Regions from separate parts of the Paenibacillus sp. FSL L8-0436 genome, predicted to be linked through region 1. Evidence: riboswitches for the same ligand, from Rfam matches in the RefSeq annotation. Region 1 holds a riboswitch; each other region holds the start of a gene.
What was found. Region 1 has a riboswitch for thiamine pyrophosphate ahead of NSS79_RS10245 (thiamine phosphate synthase). Riboswitches for the same ligand answer to the same signal wherever they lie in the genome.
Positions count from the first base shown of each region.

Region 2: linked by a shared signal. The riboswitch ahead of NSS79_RS02090 (ABC transporter substrate-binding protein) and the one ahead of NSS79_RS10245 (thiamine phosphate synthase) in region 1 are both predicted to bind thiamine pyrophosphate.
Region 3: linked by a shared signal. The riboswitch ahead of thiC (phosphomethylpyrimidine synthase ThiC) and the one ahead of NSS79_RS10245 (thiamine phosphate synthase) in region 1 are both predicted to bind thiamine pyrophosphate.
Region 4: linked by a shared signal. The riboswitch ahead of NSS79_RS14425 (ABC transporter ATP-binding protein) and the one ahead of NSS79_RS10245 (thiamine phosphate synthase) in region 1 are both predicted to bind thiamine pyrophosphate.

Region 1 covers NZ_CP151955.1:2,299,807-2,304,499, reverse strand. The annotation lists gene thiH (2-iminoacetate synthase ThiH) at 1-34, opposite strand, end outside; gene NSS79_RS10255 (thiazole synthase) at 64-828, opposite strand; gene thiS (sulfur carrier protein ThiS) at 1,113-1,316, opposite strand; gene NSS79_RS10245 (thiamine phosphate synthase) at 1,368-1,976, opposite strand; TPP riboswitch at 2,089-2,191, opposite strand; gene NSS79_RS10240 (SDR family oxidoreductase) at 2,439-3,308, opposite strand; gene NSS79_RS10235 (NUDIX domain-containing protein) at 3,564-3,989, shown strand; gene NSS79_RS10230 (hypothetical protein) at 4,134-4,559, opposite strand; gene mdh (malate dehydrogenase) at 4,682-4,693, opposite strand, start outside.
Region 2 covers NZ_CP151955.1:442,130-446,822, forward strand. The annotation lists gene NSS79_RS02080 (ABC transporter permease) at 1-207, opposite strand, end outside; gene NSS79_RS02085 (thiamine-binding protein) at 204-497, opposite strand; gene NSS79_RS02090 (ABC transporter substrate-binding protein) at 538-1,608, opposite strand; TPP riboswitch at 1,733-1,843, opposite strand; gene NSS79_RS02095 (hypothetical protein) at 1,917-3,314, opposite strand; gene NSS79_RS02100 (sigma-70 family RNA polymerase sigma factor) at 3,292-3,897, opposite strand; gene NSS79_RS02105 (hypothetical protein) at 3,977-4,693, opposite strand, start outside.
Region 3 covers NZ_CP151955.1:6,555,787-6,560,479, forward strand. The annotation lists gene NSS79_RS30250 (response regulator transcription factor) at 1-1,256, opposite strand, end outside; gene thiC (phosphomethylpyrimidine synthase ThiC) at 1,456-3,234, opposite strand; TPP riboswitch at 3,339-3,445, opposite strand; gene NSS79_RS30260 (SDR family oxidoreductase) at 3,530-4,348, opposite strand; gene NSS79_RS30265 (PadR family transcriptional regulator) at 4,379-4,693, opposite strand, start outside.
Region 4 covers NZ_CP151955.1:3,150,103-3,154,795, forward strand. The annotation lists gene NSS79_RS14415 (ABC transporter substrate-binding protein) at 102-1,160, opposite strand; gene NSS79_RS14420 (ABC transporter permease) at 1,157-1,933, opposite strand; gene NSS79_RS14425 (ABC transporter ATP-binding protein) at 1,914-2,675, opposite strand; TPP riboswitch at 2,827-2,930, opposite strand; gene NSS79_RS14430 (amino acid ABC transporter substrate-binding protein) at 3,207-4,040, shown strand; gene NSS79_RS14435 (amino acid ABC transporter permease) at 4,095-4,693, shown strand, end outside.

The DNA of each region.
Region 1 (4,693 bases):
GCTCTAACCTGGTCACCGTATCAAAAAAGCTCATGCTCTTCCTCCCTTCCTTCTCTCCATTGGCTAGAACAAAAAGCCGGTCAGCGGCGAAGAGGCCGTTGCCGCCTCCTCCACCGGCCCCAGTCCGGCCAGATAAGCCTTGCGCCCTGCGGTTACCGCCTCACGGAATGCCTCCGCCATCAGAAGCGGATCATGCGCAGTAGCAATTGCCGTGTTCAGCAGCACGGCGGATGCGCCCATTTCCATTGCCTCAGCAGCCTCGGAAGGTCTGCCAATACCGGCGTCAACAATCACCGGAAGATCCACTTCTGCGATCAGAATCCGCAGCAGCTCCTTGGTCTGCAGGCCGCGGTTCGAGCCGATGGGCGCACCCAGCGGCATAACGGCGGCCGCTCCGGCTGCCTTGAGCCGGATAGCCGTGGAAAGATCGGGACTCATATACGGCAGTACAACGAAACCCTCTGCAGCCAATATTTCCGTAGCTTTAACTGTCTCCATATTATCGGGCAGCAAATATTTCTGATCATTAATGACCTCGATCTTCACCCAATTGCCCAGCCCTGCCGCCCTGGCCAGTCTGGCAATACGCACCGCTTCTTCGGCTGTGCGCGCGCCGGAGGTATTGGGCAGCAACGTCATATGGGAGGGGATATGCGCAACAATGTTGTCGTTGCTCTCCGGATCAACCCGGCGCAGAGCCACCGTAATGACCTGAGAACCCGAACGTGCAATCACTTCGGGAATAAGGGTATTGCGGCTGTATTTCCCGGTTCCGATAAACAGCCTGCTGGATAAAGGGATTCCGCCGATAACGAAAGGATCTTGCATAAAATCGCCTCCTGAGATAGTGGCCCGCTAAAATGCGGAGCCTCTGTTACTGATACGCCGAGTTTTCATCTTACCTCTTATGTCTTACGTCTTATGTCTTATGTCTTATGTCTTACGTCTTGCCTTTAACTCTTGCGTCTTACGTCTTACGTCTTTCCTCTTTCGTCTTACCTCTAACTCTTGCTTCTTACGTCTTACGTCTTACCTCTGGCTTCCTACCACTTGCCACTTACCTCATACCATTTACCTCTTGCTTCTTGCATCCGGCAACACGCACCGGCACTTTAGCCCCCGCCGACAAAATGGACCAGCTCTACGCGGTCACCTTCACTCAGCAGCGTATCTCCGTAAACCTCCTTGCCGACGATCTCACCGTTCAGCTCCACGATAACCAGTCTCCCGGTCCACTCGGACCGGCTTAGCAGATCAGCTACAGTCCGGCAGCCCTCTTCATAGGCCCCGCCTTTTCCATTCACGATTAAATTCATGCTTGCTCACCTCCTTTAACTGGTGCAGGAGCATTATTCATGGCTTCAGACTTAAGGTACGGCCTGAACTGCTGATCTGTAGGCTGTAGCGGCGGCCACAGGATCTCCTGCACTGCATATTCCGGACATTACGGCAATTCCGGCAGCACCCGTTGCCAGAACCTTTCCGGCATTGCCCGGCTCAATTCCGCCTATGGCGATCAGCGGAATGCTGCTGTAGCGGACAGCCTCAGCCAGCTGCTGCAATCCGCGTTCCCGCTGCCCCTGCTTGCAGGCCGAGGGAAACACATGCCCGAACAGGCAGAAGTCCGCTCCCTGCAGGCCGGATTCAGCCGCCTCCTCCGGGGAATGCACCGACCTTCCCAATCGCAGGTCCGGTGCTACACTGCGCGCTGCATTAGGCGGCAGGCTGTGCCAAGCCAACTGGACCCCGCCCGCCCCTGCGGCCAGAGCAACGTCTATCCGGTCGTTGATCACCAGCTTGGCAGGCGGAACCCCCGCTATAATCAGCTGCTCCATCAGAGCCATGAGCTCCCGCGCAGACATTGCCTTTTCCCGGAGATGGATATAATCCACTATGAATTGCACAGCCGCAGCCAGCTGAACAAACTGCACCGGATTCTGCCTTCCATCCGAGATCAAATGTATCTCTTTCAACACGTTCACCTTCTCCTGTTCTTTTGCATTACCGGCAAACACAAAAAAGACCGCCCCCCGTAAAGGAGGCAGTCTGGAATATATACAGGAATACCGGGCCATTCAGCCCGCTGCAGTTATTCGTTCTCCACTTCCCTACGCTGGTATAAACCAGATCAGGTTCAAAGGGTCCGAACGGGTATGTTCGTCTCAGCCTTGCGGCACCCCTAGTGACAAATTCATATTCAATTACGCTTAACGTTTCATATACTAACATATTATTCCTTGAAGAGCCATCCTTTAAAGGAGGCCTGCACAAGTGGAAACGGCTTCGCCGTCCTCAAAAGGACGGTATCCGTTTCAGCGAGAAATAGAAGGATAATTTATAGCGTGAAGCCTATAAATTCTTATATTTTCAAAAAGAGCGGAACCCAAGGTTCCGCTCCAGACTCTAATTATTCATAGCAGTGGAATCAGCAACCGCATTTAGCCGTTTACGACCTCGCCGCCGTTCACATGCATTACCTGTCCGCTTACATAAGATGAATCGTCAGAAGCCAGATACACGTAGGCCGGAGCGAGCTCCTCCGGTTGTCCCGGGCGTTTCATTGGCTGCGTGCCGCCGAATTCACTGACTTTCTTCGCGTCAAAGGTCGACGGAATAAGCGGTGTCCAAATCGGTCCCGGCGCTACGGCATTGACCCGGATGCCTTTGTCCGCCAGATTCATCGACAGCGAACGGGTAAAGCTGAGAATCGCCCCTTTGGTGGACGAATAGTCCAGCAGCTGCGGGCTGCCCCGGTAGGCTGTGATCGAAGTCGTGTTGATGATCGTGGACCCTTTTTTCAGGTGAGGCATGGCTGCCTTGGTCAAATAGAACATCGAAAAAATATTCGTGCGGAACGTCCGTTCCAGCTGCTCGGAGGTAATATCCTCAATCTTCTCCTGCGGATGCTGCTCGGCCGCATTATTAATCAGGATGTCCAGCTTGCCGAGTCCTTCCACCGTCTTATTGATCAGATCCTGGCAGAACGCCTCCACGCCGATATCGCCGGCAATCAGAATGCACTTCCGCCCCTCTTGCTCCACCTGGCGTTTAGTCTCTTCGGCATCGGAATGCTCATTGAGGTAGGAAATAACGACATCCGCACCCTCCTTGGCAAAATGAACGGCAACCGCCCGGCCAATACCGCTGTCTCCTCCTGTAATCAGAGCCGCCTTGCCCAGCAGCTTGCCCGCCGCCTTATAGGCTGAGGTCTCGAATTCCGGCAGCGGATTCATTTCACTTTCAATTCCGGGCTGGCGGTCCTGCACCTGCGGAGGTAATGTTTTTTTGGTTTGCGTGTTGTCTGGCATGATCCATTCTCCTTTCGCTGTGTACCTGTTGGTTACTCATCGTTTTAGGGTTGGCTCAGGGTGCCTGGTTTATGCACCTGCAGATCATCTCTTCATTTGCTTTACGTTATGTTACTTACCACACCTTGGGCGCGGTCAAACTAAAATGTCTGTCGTTTTTGCCGGGGAAGGCGATATACTTTAGAGAGAAAGCACTAATCCAGCAATGGAGTTGCAGATTTATGCAGACTCTGCGCAGAGGGGAGAGCACGCAATATGGTCAAACACACACGCAGCATCATCGTTGCTGTCAAAGGAGTTATTGTACATGGAGGCCGGATTCTGCTTGTTCGGCGTGCGGCAAGAGATTCCGTCGGAGCGGGCACCTGGGAATGTGCAGGCGGAAAAATAGAATTCGGAGAAGACCTGGAGGCGGCTCTGGAAAGGGAGATTTATGAGGAGACCGGACTTGCGGTTACTGTCGGCAATCTGCTGTATGCAACCTCGTTTCTAACCGATCCGGCAAGGCAGCTTGTCATTATCACCTATTTGTGCCGGAGCACAGACCATGCGGTACAGCTGTCCGAAGAGCATTCGGATTATAAATGGTGTACCCGGCTCGAGCTTCAACGCCTGCTTCCGGCGGGAATCCTCGCTGAATTTGAGAAAAGCCATGTTTTCTCCCTGAACGAACTGCTGTAAAACGTTGTCTGTTACAATCTGTGGCAGCGCCATGGCGGGGGAGTATCCGATAGACTAGTCCCGAAGTAATGTCTGCACCCAAAAGCCCGCTCTCCATGCCATTCCGGAGGCGGGCTTTCTGTAGTCTTTCTATGAAGGAAAGTCTTAAATAATGCTGTTGTACACCATAAAAAACACCATCAGCACCAGCGCCACCATGAGCAGCAGGCTTAAGGTACGGATTTTGCCTGTCTCTGCGGACACGTCACGGTTCTCGCGCATGCCGGCTGCGGCAAGACGCAACGGTTTGCTGATGATGCCGCCGAGTGCAAACATCGCAAGCAGCAGAACAACAACCACGATCATCCACGGTACCGAATATTCACCCTTCGTCATCATATAGCCGCCAGTCAGCAGTTGGATGACCAGACCGTACTGGGCGAAGCGGTTGAAGCCGCCGATTGCACTAAGCGTTCCTTCTCTCGCAGGGACGCTCAGCTTCTGGACACGCCCGAGAACAAACGGCAGCACCAGATAAAAGCCCAGCGCCAATGTACCGATCATATGTAGAAAAAACAAAAAGTGACCCATAACATACCTCCTCTAATGTTTTCAGTGATTTTAGTTACACTTCAATTATACCTAACCAACAAATAGAAGAAAAGAAAACCCCCATTTTAATTTCTAAAATGAGGGCTCCTGCAGGCTGATGCTCAGATCGTAAC
Region 2 (4,693 bases), 1.9 Mb from region 1:
GGGGAAGCCGATCAGGGTAAGGCGCAGCGTAGCCGCTGTATGTGCCCAAATGCCGGAAGCATTGCCAGAGGTTTCCCGGGCGATATCGCTTGGGCTGGGAAGGATCCATGACTCGATATGGAACAGGGATACCGAAACTTGCCATAACCCCAGAAAAAAGACGACCGCCACAAGGGGCGGCCAAATCTGTTTCCAATACGATCTCACGGCCGGTATTTCTCCGTCAGCTTGTCCATGCTGATTCCATTCGGGTTATGGGCGATTTTGATCTGGGAGATGACGCTCGGACTGCCTGCTGCAATCAGCGCTTCATGCATCTGGCGCACAACCTCAAGCAGCTCGGTGATTTCGCCCTCCATCGTGGTCTCCAGCGGGTTCACCTGATGTTTTACACCGGATTTCTGAATCACTTCGATCGCTTTGTCCACGTAAGGAATCGAATCCTCGTTGTTCGGAGTTTTGGGAATTACCTGAATGCTTAGCAATGTATTGGCCACAATATATCAATCCTCTCAGTTTAAATGGTTTCATCCTTAATCAGTTAGCTGGCAAAAATTCATTCGTAAATGTGCTTGGAACATCCAGCGGCTGATCGAGCAGCTTCAGGCCATACATCCAGTCGGCGTAATCCTGCCAGACCTCGCTCTTCTGCTCGCCCCAGCGGACGGCATCATCCTTGTATTTCGGGCTGAGCCATTTCTGGCTGGCCAGGACCAGCTTGGGATCCAGCTCGGGAACAGCTTTGGATAGAATGGCTGCGGCTTCCTCCGGCTGATCAATGGCGTATTGATAACCTTTCGAGGTAGCCTTAAGGAAAGCCTTCACCAGCTCCGGATGTTCGGCAATTTCCTTCTCGCTCGTAGTCAGGACCGGCGTGTAGTAATCGAGCTGGGGGGCATAATCCTTGAGGTAGAGCATGTCGAGCGGTTCTCCGCGCACCTCCGCTTCAATCCCGGTCCAGGCATAGAAGATCCAGGCAAAATCAATGTCGCGTTTCACGGCGGTGAAGAAGTCCGCTTCACCGATGTTCACCAGCTTCACCTTTTTCACATCTCCGCCTTCGGGGTCCATAATGGCTTTCATGGCCGCTTCTTCGGCAGGGGAACCCCAGCCACCGTAGGTTTTGCCTTCGAAATCCTTCGGTGTCTTAATATTGCGGTCTTTCGGTGCAGCGAACCCGGAGGTATTATGCTGAATGATAGCGGCGATGGACACGAGCGGCACCTTCTGCAGGCGGGCCAGCGTCAGCGCCTCTTGAGCACTGATGCCAAAAGCGGCTTCGCCCGAGGTAACCATCGTGTCGGACCCGGCAGCGCCCGGCTGCACGATTTCAACATCCAGCCCTTCCTCTTCGTAATAGCCCAGCTCTTTTGCCGCATAAAGCCCGGTATGATTTGTATTCGGCGTCCAGTCCAGCGCGACCTTGACCTTGGTCAGCTCCTTAGGAGCGTCCGTTGCTGCCCCGGCAGTGGTTTCAGGAGCAGTAGTGCTGTTCCCGGCAGTCTCTGCCGCATTCCCGCCAGAGTTCCCATTGCTATTGCCGCATCCGGCAATGGCAAAGACCAGCATGCAGGTGAGGCTGAGCTTTAATACTTTTGTGACTCCCATTTCTCTTCTTCTCTCCTTCCAGCAACCCTAGTCTTCCAAATTCTGAATAGTCCCATACAAAAAAGGCGCCCCGAGAATCGGGACACCAGTTACTTGCGCAAGGTTGTGCTTGGGCCATAAACGGCCGTAAGCGATTGACGATTCCTACGCTGGCATTATCCAGATCAGGTATAAGGGTCAGTATCTTGTGGGATACAATCTCAGCCGGCCAATTCCAGCACCCCTGGTACTATGAAGTTATAGGTATTGCTGTGTTCTTACGGTGTATTATAGACGCCCGCTCCATAGTTGTCCAGTAGCAACTCTGCTTAGCTATCAAGCTTCAGCGGCAGGCGCCAGGGCCCTTTGAGCAGAAAATGCGGCTCGGACAGCCTAAACCGCAGCTTATCCTCCCTGGGTTTTGCTTCTAAATGGAGGGTCTTCATCACGCCGTAGGTCTGGTCCGTATTCACCCAAGAGAACGAGCTGTTGTCCGCCTGCCCCGGATAGCGAATAAGGAAATACTTCAGCGTCCGCAGCTTAGCGGCATTGAAATTCACATTCACATCGACGCTGGCAGCCGTCTCGCCGGTACGTTCAATGCGGGTGAACTCTACCGGAAAGCCCGCGATTTCCGCGCGTGTGTGGAGCCTTTTCTCCTGGCCGATCTCAGGCAGCGGAATCTCTATTTCTGCAGATACGGCGTCACGATCTGAAACTTCAATATAAGGAATGAAGACCGTATAAGGCCAAGCGCCCGCCCCGGCAGTCTCACGAAACCGGAGGTCGGAAGGATAGGACATGGATTCAGGCTGCTCCAGTGCCGCCTTTTCTCCTGCCGCGTTCTCTATATAGAGACCTGATCCAGGCACCAGCGGCTCCAGTCCGTAAGAATGGACAGTCAGCCCGGATTCCGCCGTCAGAGTGGGCAATAACTGGACACGGACAAGCCCGCCGCCAAGGTCCACCGGAAAAGCAGTAATCCGCACATCCTGCTGTATATCGCTTGCGCCGAGTTCCCCGAGCTCCTCAGCTGTCTTCGGAGCGTTAAGCTGTAACGGACCAACGGTTGTGCCGCCCAGATGCAGGGTTAGAAGATTATCCTTCTTCAGTTGCACCGCTTGAGTTGAACTGTAGCTGCCGTACCACTCTCCCTCCGAGGACGAACGCATATAAGAGGTGAAAGTATAGCGGTTGCCGCCGATATCTGCCTCAAATTCGCTGACTTCAGGGACTTTCCGGCCGCGAAGCGTAATGCTCCCGCCAAGCTCTTGCAGGAGAACGGCATCCACGGTCAGACTTCCGTCCCCCACAGCAATGTCATAGGGTTTGCTCAGTACATAGATCCGGTCACCGGGGCTGTTCTCCACAACGGTGCCGAAGCCAGGAAGGAAACTCAGCGCCTTTCTTAACCCGGCCTGTACCTCAGGAGAGAAAGCGAGCATACCGGCAGCGATGAGTATTACTGCCGCTGCGGCCGCGAAGATATTCCGCCTCCGGGATCTCCGGGCGAAGGAACGGAAGGTGTGGACAGCGGCTTCGGGCTCCAGACGGGCAAGTGTACGTGCTTTGACGCGGGCGAGCGAAGCTGCCTCCTCTTCGTCTGCCAGATACAGACCTTGGTCAACCTCCGGCAGAACACTTAAGGCAAGCTCTGCATCGCTGAAGCCCATAGAATCAATCATCCCAAACAGGCGCTGTTCCTCAATTTTCATGTCTTTGGCCATGTTGCGCCTCCTTTCCCTGACTCTCAGACAGGCCTAACGCCTGCTTGAGCAGCGTCCGGCAACGGTATAAGCGGCTTTCGACTGCCTTTTTACTGAGACTGAAGGTTTGCGCAAGCTGATCAAGGCTCTCATAAAGGAAATATCTGCGCAGAAACAGACTGCGGTCCGGTTCGCCCATCTGCTGCACGCAGCCGATCAATTCACTGGCCGTCTCGCGGGAAAGAACCTCCTGTTCGGCGGAAATCTCATTCCATGCAGCTCCGGCAGCAGCTGCTTCTCCGGTTCCGCCCCGGCGCAGCAGCTTGCGTCTCAGGTCCAGCGCTTTGTATTTGGCCAGCAGGAACAGCCAGGTGCGGAAGGAGGCGCGCTCGGGCTCATAACGGCTGATTCCGCTCCATGCCGCCATAAACACATCGCTCACACATTCCTCAACATCCTCCGCGCTTCCGGTGCCGGACAGAATACGCCGGACCAGTCTTTGCACATCAGGGCCAAAGAAATCTATCGCTTCTGCGAGTGCTTTTTTATCTTTGTTTTTGAACCGCCCGGCCCATGCCAGGCTGTCATTAGGATTGAACGTCATAGGCAACCTCCGGCGTATATACTATTCATTACTACGTCGCCCGGAGGGCAAATCACTCATGCGGGTTTCCGGCAGCTTATCAATCCTTGGAATAAAATCTTTTTCTGCGGCGGCTGCGGATTCCGTTCCACAGTTCTTTCAGCGTCAGGAGGATGCTGACGAGGATCCCGGTGAAGGTGAGCAGCAGTGCCAAATATTCAAAAGGAGAGTATTCCAGCATTTTGCTCCATTCAATGCGTCCCTTCAAATCTTCAATGACCTGGTTCATCCCGTAGATGCCGCTCACCACTGTGAAGACGGTCAGAATCATCAGCAGCGTATCCCGGCGTTTAGCCTGGAATTTCTCCTGGTACTGGAACAGGTCGTTTAGGGTCATTTTGACTTCATCAAAGAGGGCGTCATTGCCGTATACTTTGCGCAGCTGGATGAAGATCTCCCGGCCCTGCGACTGTGAAATCAGCTCCAGAAAATAAAACTTGGCCGAAAACTTGTTAATCAGGAAGATCAGATTCTCAATTTCATCATAATCGTGGTTGATACGCAGCCGGGAGTGGAGATTGGAAAGCTTCAACAGGACGATTTTGTGGAAAATACTAAGGAGCAGCCCGTAGTAATACTGCCCGTACATCTGATTGACCAGTGGAATGGCTACCTCCGGTTCGGCCCGGCTCAGGCAGCAGAAGGTCTGCTCGTTGGTCATATAGTAGGTATCCGGCCCCCAGCGGTTGTACGAATGTGCCTGGCAGTACTCTTCGATGTACTCGGGATCACTGGCGCTGATATAGGGTTTTCCGTC
Region 3 (4,693 bases), 3.1 Mb from region 1:
TACAGTAAAATTTTTTGAATGGCTGGTACTCCGCCGCGGTTCTTGGTTACGCATTCCGTCGCAGCTTGCAAAAACTGCTCAAGCCGTATCTCCGTTTCACCGATATGCCGTGCCTCATGAATGGAGCGGAAGAATTCGTATTTGCTTTCGTCCAAGGCGCGGGCCTCGTAATGGAAATGCAGCAGCATTCCGATGATCTGAAACATACTGTGGCATAAAAACGATTTGAACTCGGACATCCCTGTATCTCTCCGGCCGGACATGGACGCGACATATGCGCTCAAGCGGCCGAAAGCCAAATCGAACTCCTGCCGGTTCAGCTCTGCGCCGAAGGCATCCTGATCGAAAGCGGGACCCTGCCGTCCCTCCTCGCCGTCATCTACCAGTAAACAATGATCCGGGAGAAAGAAGCGGCGGTCCAGCAGCTTCATCAGATCATCCTTATAGATCGTATGCAGTTCACTCAGCTCAGTGAAAACCCGGCTGACCGCGAGATTCAGGAACATATTTGCACGGATGCCCGCCGTGAATACCTGATCTGCAAGACGGATGAGCGCCTCATACCCAGCCTCCTCCAGATTAAACAGCAGACGGACATGCCCCTCCAGCGGAGACAGCCGGCGGAAGGTCACCCTGCTGACGCTGCTGTGCAGCAGAGAATGAATACTGTTCTCCAGCCATTCCTCTTTGCGGCTATTCGCAGCGGGTTCGTCGCCAGTATCAGCAATTAGCAGCACGAAGCCCGGTAAGGGGAACATCCCCCGCAGCGCTTCCTCGTCGTACTCCACTGGAAAGCCTGAAACCAGTTTGTCCAGAATATAGTCCGCGGATTGCCGCTTGTCGCTTCTCCAGTCCACATGCTGAAGCAGCGGAATCCGCTGCGCGGTTTTTTTCAGCACGGCAAGCAGGGAAGCGGCCTCCAGTCTGGGCTTCAGGATATAGTCGGCAACCCCGCTTTGGAAGGTTGAACGCACATATTCGAACTCACTGAAGCTGCTAAGCACGATCACCTCAATTTCCGGATACATCCCCTTGACGAGCCGGATCAGCTCTTCCCCGTCCATCACAGGCATAACGATATCGGTCAGGATGATATGCGGACGCTGTAATTCAATTAATTCAAAAGCCTCTCTTCCGTTGGAGGCCTCGCCTGCAATCTGAAACCCTTCCCCTTCCCAATCCAGCAGATGGATTATCCCCTGCCGTACCAGCATTTCATCGTCCACCACCAATATTTTGCAGAACGTTGTGTCCATGGCTTCTCCTTTTTGCGAACAAAAATACACTGAAAAAACAAAATGAAACCCGCTTGATTAAGGGGTTCCATCTCACCGAAACAAACTTATCCACCAGAAATGAAACAGCTTTCATAATCTGATTTACATTATAGGTATACGCCCGGAGACTGTCAATTGAGAGGGGGAGGGCGATTAGCGGCAGTCCCGGACCGACGGTTTATTTATAGATCAGACCTCCGCCTTCCTTAAACTCTTCTGCTTTATCCCGCATCCCTGCGGTAATCATCGCTTGCTCCGGTTCTTCTTGTCCCTCCTGCACCCTCGCCGTATCGCGGATACCATGAGAAATGCGCATACTGCAGAACTTGGGTCCACACATGGAGCAGAAATGAGCCGTTTTGGCCCCTTCCGCCGGAAGGGTCTCATCATGATATTCCAGCGCCCGTTCCGGGTCGAGCGACAAATGGAACTGGTCCCGCCAACGGAACTCGAAGCGCGCTTTGGAGAGTGCGTTATCCCGATCCTGCGCGCCCTTGTGTCCTTTGGCCAAGTCGGCTGCATGGGCGGCAATTTTATAGGTGATGACGCCTTCCCGCACATCATTTTTATTAGGCAATCCTAGATGCTCCTTCGGGGTAACATAACACAACATCGCCGTGCCGAACCAGCCGATCATCGCCGCTCCAATAGCCGAGGTGATATGGTCATAGCCGGGTGCAATATCCGTAGTCAGTGGTCCCAGTGTGTAAAAAGGAGCGCCATGGCAAAGCTCAAGCTGTTTATCCATATTCTCTTTGATCAGATGCATCGGTACATGGCCCGGGCCTTCCACCATCACCTGAACATCATGCTTCCAGGCAAGCGAGGTTAATTCACCCAACGTCTCCAGCTCGGCAAACTGGGCTTCATCATTAGCATCGGCAATGGAGCCTGGACGCAGCCCGTCACCCAAAGAGAACGCCACATCATAAGCCTTCATGATTTCACAAATATCCTCGAAATGTGTATAAAGAAAGTTCTCCTGATGATGGGCCAGGCACCAGGCCGCCATAATCGAACCCCCTCTGGAGACGATGCCCGTCATTCTTTTGGCCGTTAATGGGATGTAACGCAGCAGTACCCCGGCGTGAATGGTGAAATAATCCACTCCCTGCTCCGCCTGCTCGATCAGGGTGTCCCGGTATACCTCCCAAGTTAAATCCTCGGCCTTGCCGTTTACCTTTTCCAAAGCCTGATAGATTGGCACTGTCCCGATAGGCACCGGAGAATTGCGGATAATCCATTCACGGGTGGTGTGAATATTTTTACCCGTCGACAAATCCATGATGTTATCCGCTCCCCAGCGGGTAGCCCATCTCATCTTCTCTACTTCTTCATCAATGGAAGAGGACACCGCCGAATTCCCGATATTAGCATTGATCTTTACCAGAAAATTCCGCCCGATAATCATCGGCTCACTCTCCGGATGGTTAATATTCGCTGGAATGATCGCACGGCCGCAGGCTACTTCCTCTCTAACAAACTCAGGAGTTACATTTTCCCGGACTGCGATAAATTCCATCTCCGACGTAATCAGGCCTCTGCGGGCATAATGCAGCTGGCTGACATTGCGGCCCTCTCTGGCTCTCAAGGGACGACGTTGCAAGCCCGGAAACACCTCTGCCGCCGGCTTCTCTGTGAGATTCCCGTTATCCTCCGGCTTAACCGCTCTTCCCTCATAAGATTCGGCATCTCCCCGCTCCGTGATCCACTGAAGCCTGTGAGGCGTTAACCCCTTGCGGATATCGCTATAGGCTTCATCGTTAGTATAAGGCCCGCTTGTATCATAGACACGGACAGGAGCATTCTCCGCTTCTCCGGCCGTACCCGAGGTTCGGCTTAATGTAATCTCGCGCATCGGAACTTGAATATCAGGCCGTGAGCCCTCCACATACACCTTGTGACTTCCCGGAAAAGCACACAGATCAACCTCATGTTTCTTCTCTTGATTCAGCATCTTATTTCCTCCTTAAGGTTTGAGTAAATAAGAAAACGCGCAAAAAAGCCGCTCCACATGGAGCGGCTCAAAAATCCATATAAGGCTAACGCCAACAATGAAATAAAAGTCCGGCTCCACTTTCCTACGCTGGTATAATCCAGATCAGGTTCAAGGGTCCAGGAATGCATTTTTCCCGTCTCAGCCTATTCAGGCTCCCCTAGTGGTTTCTTATTTAGTTATGTTAAAGTTACAGAGAAATCCAGCAATTGTCAACCGGTGCTCTTAATAGAGCTTTGGATAAACATGTCCTCTTTTATGAAAAATGCTGAGCTATATTACTTAGATACTCTTCCTCAACCGTATTTTTCTTCATACTTATGAGCATTTTCGCATCTTCTCCCACTACATAACGGAATTTGCTGGTACCGTCTGTGGCCGCTTGATAAATAGTGTCAGCTACAAGTTCTGGTGCCGAAGCATAGTCTGGAGCTTTTTCCATTTCCCCTAATTTACCCAGAAAGGCAGTAGTGAATGATTTATAATCCGTTAAGTCATCATTAAAAAAGAACTCCATCGATCTTCCGCCAAAGTCCGTGCTAATGGCTCCTGGTTCAATCAGCTTTACTTTGATGTTTTGTGATGCTAATTCAAAAGATACGGATTCAGAAAAACCTTCTACCGCGAATTTAGTGGAGTGATACAGAGACATCGTAGGAAAGGTCACGATCCCTCCCATTGAAGAGATATTGATTAGCAACCCTTCCTGATTAGATCTAAAATGTGGCAACATGGCTTTAGTCATACTAATAAGACCAAAAACATTCACTTCAAATTGTCTTCGGATCTGCTCATCCGTAGCTACTTCTATAAGCCCCATTGTCCCGTATCCGGCATTGTTCAGGAGAACGTCAATTTTACCAAACCGCTGGACAGCTTCAGCTAATGCAGATTGGATGGTATCTGTTTTCTCAACATCTAACCGCAACACCAACACATTGTCCAATGTGATGAATTCAGTTTCTTTTTCAGGTGCACGCATCGTGGCTACTACGTTCCATCCTCTTTCAGCAAAATGTTTTACTGTAGCTCTCCCAATGCCGGATGAAGCACCCGTGACAAAAATTGTTTTCAATAAAATCCCTCCTAAATGTATCAGAATTCGTTAAATACTGCTATTCCCTTCCACTAACTGCTCCATGCTTAACAATCCCTCGGCAATGGTTGCAAGTTTAGCTTTATATTCTGCTATCCCAATCTGGATGCAAATGATCTGGGCCGGGTGCATTTCAGCTTTATAATGTGAATACTGCTCTAATAACTGATCTAACTTTTTTTGTGATTCCTCTTGTACTTGCTTCAACCAAAAAATCACCTTGTCATACCCCACAAATCGGCCAAAATAAAGCCTCATCATAAAATCGGATTTCTTACTACTGTCTCCCTCTAGTGGCGCTAGTAAATAGTCGTTAAAACAATC
Region 4 (4,693 bases), 850 kb from region 1:
GTAACGAATGATCCACGATATAAGTCCCATACAAAAGTCCCCATACATAAGTCCAGTCCCCATACATGAATCTCTAAACTTCGGTCCTTTGAACTTAGCTCCTACAGATTAACAAAAGCTTCCTTGCTGTCCGTTTCTCCGCTCAACAGTCCGTTCTCGGACAGCCACGTGTGCACGTTCTCCCAGGATTTCTCCTCCTGCTGTCCAAAAGGCAGTTTTCCTGCATCCATCAGCGGCAAAAGGATTTCCAGACTTTTTGTCTCGATTGCTTGGTCGAGCGGGGCGGTAGTGTCTTCGTGTGCAAACAATATTTCAAGTGCCTGCTGAGGCTGCTCCTGTACGAATTGCTGTCCTTTGCGTGCCGCATTCATGAACTTCCGGTAGTCATCTTCCGAATCCAACAAGCCCTGTTCACTGGCAACAAGCACAAGCTCATAATAGTCCGGCACTCCGTAGTCCGTCGGATCGAATGAAGTGACGGGGTGGCCTTCTTTTTCCAATATCAATGCCTCATGATTAATAAATCCGCCGATAATTCCGTCAGCGCGTCCGGTAGAAAGGGCAGGAATAAGATCGAATCCCACATCAATCAGGTTCAGTAAAGCCGGATCGCCTCCGTCGTATTTGACCATTGTCCGGAGCATCGCTTCATACAGGGGAATGGAGGAGTATCCGGCATTTTTGCCTGTGAGTTCTTTCGGGCCGGTTATCCCGCTCTCTGCGGGGACCAGAAGATGATTGAGCGGATGCCTTACGAGCGCTGCGACAGATTTTACAGGTATTCCTTCACTCCGCGCCATTAGTACCTGTGGTTGGTAGCTGAGAGCCAGATCGACTTTGCCTGCGGCGACAAGCTTCAAAGCATCATTGCTGTCCGCTGGCATTTGAATGTCCACCTCCAGCCCTTCTTCGGCAAAATAGCCATTCTGCTGAGCAGCATACAGGAAGGAATGAACTGCGTTCGGATACCAGTCGAGCATTATAGTCAGCTTGTGCGGTTTGCCGCTGGAATTCTCTGAAGAAGCGGCGGAGGTATCCGGGTCTTTTGCGCTGACGCAGCCGCTTAAGAGGGTAAGCAGGCATAACAACAATAAGTATGGAATAAGGCGGTGTGATTTCTTATGTGTGGAAGGATTGCGATACAGCTCAGGATGGGTCATCGGTAAAATCCTCTTTTCTGCAAAATGAGTTTTTCGAGCACAGCGATACTGAGAAACAAGGCTACACCCAAAGCGGACAGCAGCAATACGGCGGCGAACATTTCTGCACTTTGCAGATTGCCGGCCATCCGCCGGCTGAAATAACCAAGCCCCCGGCTGCCGCCCAGCCATTCCCCGATCGTCGCTCCGATCACACAGTAGACGATAGAAAGCTTAAGTCCGGAGAAAAAGGAGGGCAGCGCCAGCGGAATCTGCGTCTTGCGCAATATCTGCCAGCGGTTTGCCCCAAGCGTCAGAAGCAGGTCTCTGTACAGGCTGCCGTTTTGCCGCAGGCCGTCATAGACGGCTACCACAACCGGGAAAAAGGCAGTCAGAAAGACGACAGCAACCTTGCCCCACAGGGTATAGCCGAACCACATAATAAAAATAGGTGAGAGCGCAATCAGCGGAATGGTCTGGCTGATAATCAGCATGGGATAAAGTGCTTTGGCGAGCGGAGCGAACATATGCATGCCGATACCCAGCAGTGTTCCGCAGACAACCGAGAGGGCAAACCCGATCAGTGTCTCCTGCAACGTGGCGGGCAAATGCTCTCCGAACAGCAGCCCCCGCTTTTCAATCAGCGCTGTCCAGATTGCACTTGGCGCCGGGAGAATAAATGAAGGGATCATGTTCAGCAGTGCTGTGATCTCCCATGCCGCAATAAGCAGCACCACAAGCAGTAGAAAGGGGCCATAAGTCCGCAGCTGTTTCTTATACCATAGAGCTCTCATGCAATCTACGCTCCAAATCCTCCCGCAGGGCAACAAACTGCGGTTCATAATTCATTTTGTAATGTCTGGGTCTCGGCAAAGTGACGAGCAGCTCCTGCAGCCCACCAGAGCCGCCGGTCATCAAATAAATCCGGTCGCTGAGCAGCAGCGCTTCTTCAAGATCATGAGTGATGAACAGAACGGACTTATCCAGCCCGCCCCACAGCTCCAGCAGCCAGCGGTGCATCTCCCGCTTGGTGATCGCGTCCAGCGCTCCAAACGGCTCGTCAAGCAGCAGCAGTTCGTTGCCTGCAGCTAGTGTGCGCAGCAGGGCGGCCCGCTGGCGCATCCCGCCGGACAGCTCCTGCGGATAAGCATTTTCCTTGCCGGAAAGGCCAAAGCGGTCCAGCATTCCGCGGATCCGGGCGAGTGCCTCGTGCCGGCTAGAGTCCTGCTTCACCTCCCAGGGAAGCAGGCAATTGTCCAGCACGGTCCTCCAAGGCAGCAACAGGTCCTGCTGCGGCATATAAGCGATCTGTCCAAGCCGCGAGCGTATCGAAGGAGAGCAGCGTCCATGTACGGTTATTTCACCGCCGGACGGCTCTAGCAGGCCGGCAATGATTTTGAACAGTGTGCTTTTCCCGCAGCCGCTGGCTCCAACAACGGAAATGAATTCGCCTTGGCGGACGGTCATTGAAAGACCGGAGAATACCGGATTCCTAGTCGCTGCAAACGAATAAGTCAGGTTGGTTATAGTGAGCATATTGGAATGTGGAAACCTCCTGAGGGCGTAGTTTGTTTGACGATACTTGCCTGACCGGCGGCAACAGCAAACACAAGAAAGACCCATTCATTTCCGGAGGAAATAAATGGGTCTGAACGTCACAGTCAGTTAGCTTAGTGCGGCTCCGCTGAACAATTCTGCTCCACTTCCCTCCGCTGGTATGATCCAGATCAGGTTCCAAGGGTCCGGAGCTTAAAGCTCCGTCTCAGTCGGCCGACTCCCCTAGTGAAATAACAGGTCAATATTGAATTTGCAATTGCTAATTAATATACCATATCCCGGCAGTTTGTAAAGAGAAGCAGTCGCTCACATTGCTGCAGTCCGGTTATGAACAGCGTGATCATACCGGCGGAAATCGCCTCTTTGCTGGAGCCGTACCGTTTCGGCTGGTATTAAGTAGAGATCCGGACTGAAGATGCAAAAAACTTGATGAAGCAGCGGTGCTTTTGGGCAAGATAAGCAAGTGTCCATGCAGTGAAAAATAGAGGGATTTTGAAAGGGGTTCATGTGATGAAGAAGCTTAGCCTGACTATCCTGCTGCTGCTAACTCTGCTGCCGGCCGGGGCATGCGGCAATAATAACAATACAGCGCCTGCGGCTACTGCCGCGCCCACAGAAGGAGCGGCGGCTCCGGCCGGGCAGAACTCACTGGAAGCTGTTAAAGCGAGTGGCAAGCTGCGTATTGGTACGGAAGGGACATATGCTCCGTTTACTTTTCATGATGCAGAGGGCAAACTTACCGGTTTTGATGTGGAGATTGCCAAGGAGATTACGAAACGGCTGGGAGTGGAACCCGAATTTGTGGAAACCCAATGGGATGGCCTGTTTGCCGGCATGGATGCCAAACGTTTTGATACGATATTCAACGAGGTTTCGATTACGGATGAACGCAAGGTGAAATATGATTTCTCTGAGCCGTATATCGTCTCTAAGGGAGTGCTGATCGTGCGCGAGGATAACCAGGATATTACAGCCTTCGCGGATCTTAAAGGCAAGAAGGCAGGTCAATCGCTGACCAGCAACCTGTCCGATATCGCCCGGGAGAACGGTGCGGAGATCGTCGCTGTGGATGGCTTCAGCCAGGCCATAGACCTGCTGACCTCCGGCCGGATTGATGCGACCGTAAATGACGGCTTGTCCTATCTCGACTTAAAGAAGCAAAAACCAGATGCAAAGATCAAACAGGTGGATGAAACGGCCGAGGGGTCGCAAAGTGCGGCAGTTTTCCTCAAAGGAAACGAAGAGCTGGTTAATGCTGTCAGCAATGCGCTGGCTGAAATGAAGAGCGATGGAACCTATCTGAAAATTTCGGAGAAGTACTTTGGGGCGGATGTGTCCAAATAACAAATGGAGCTGGCGCGAAGATGCAGCCGAGTGTCCAAAAAGGATGTCTGAACGATGGATGACCGGAAAATTGGGATTTTCATGGATTCACTGCTGCCCCTGTTTAAAGCGGGGGTGGCTTATACCCTTCCGCTGGCGCTTGTTTCCTTTGCGCTTGGATTGCTGCTGGCTGTTCTTACCGCGCTGTTCCGTCTCTCCTCATGGAGAATCCCGAAGCTGATCGCCCGGTTCTACGTCTGGGTAATCCGCGGGACACCGCTTCTGGTGCAGCTCTTTATTATCTTTTATGGACTTCCGGCGGCAGGGATTGTGCTGGATCCTTTTATTGCCGCTGTAATCGGTTTTACACTCAGTGTTGGAGCCTATTCTTCGGAAATTGTCCGGGCAGCCATCCTGTCCATACATAAAGGCCAATGGGAAGCTGCCTTTTCCGTCGGAATGAGCCGGGGGCAGGCACTGCGGCGGATTATTCTGCCTCAAGCGGCGCGTGTATCGGTTCCGCCCTTGTCGAACTCTTTTATCAGTCTCGTAAAGGATACCTCCCTGGCGGCAAGCATTACGTACGTAGAGATGTTCAAAACAGCGCAGCAGATCACGGCGACCACCTACGAACCGCTGCTGCTCTATAGTGAGGCTGCATTATTCTACCTGCT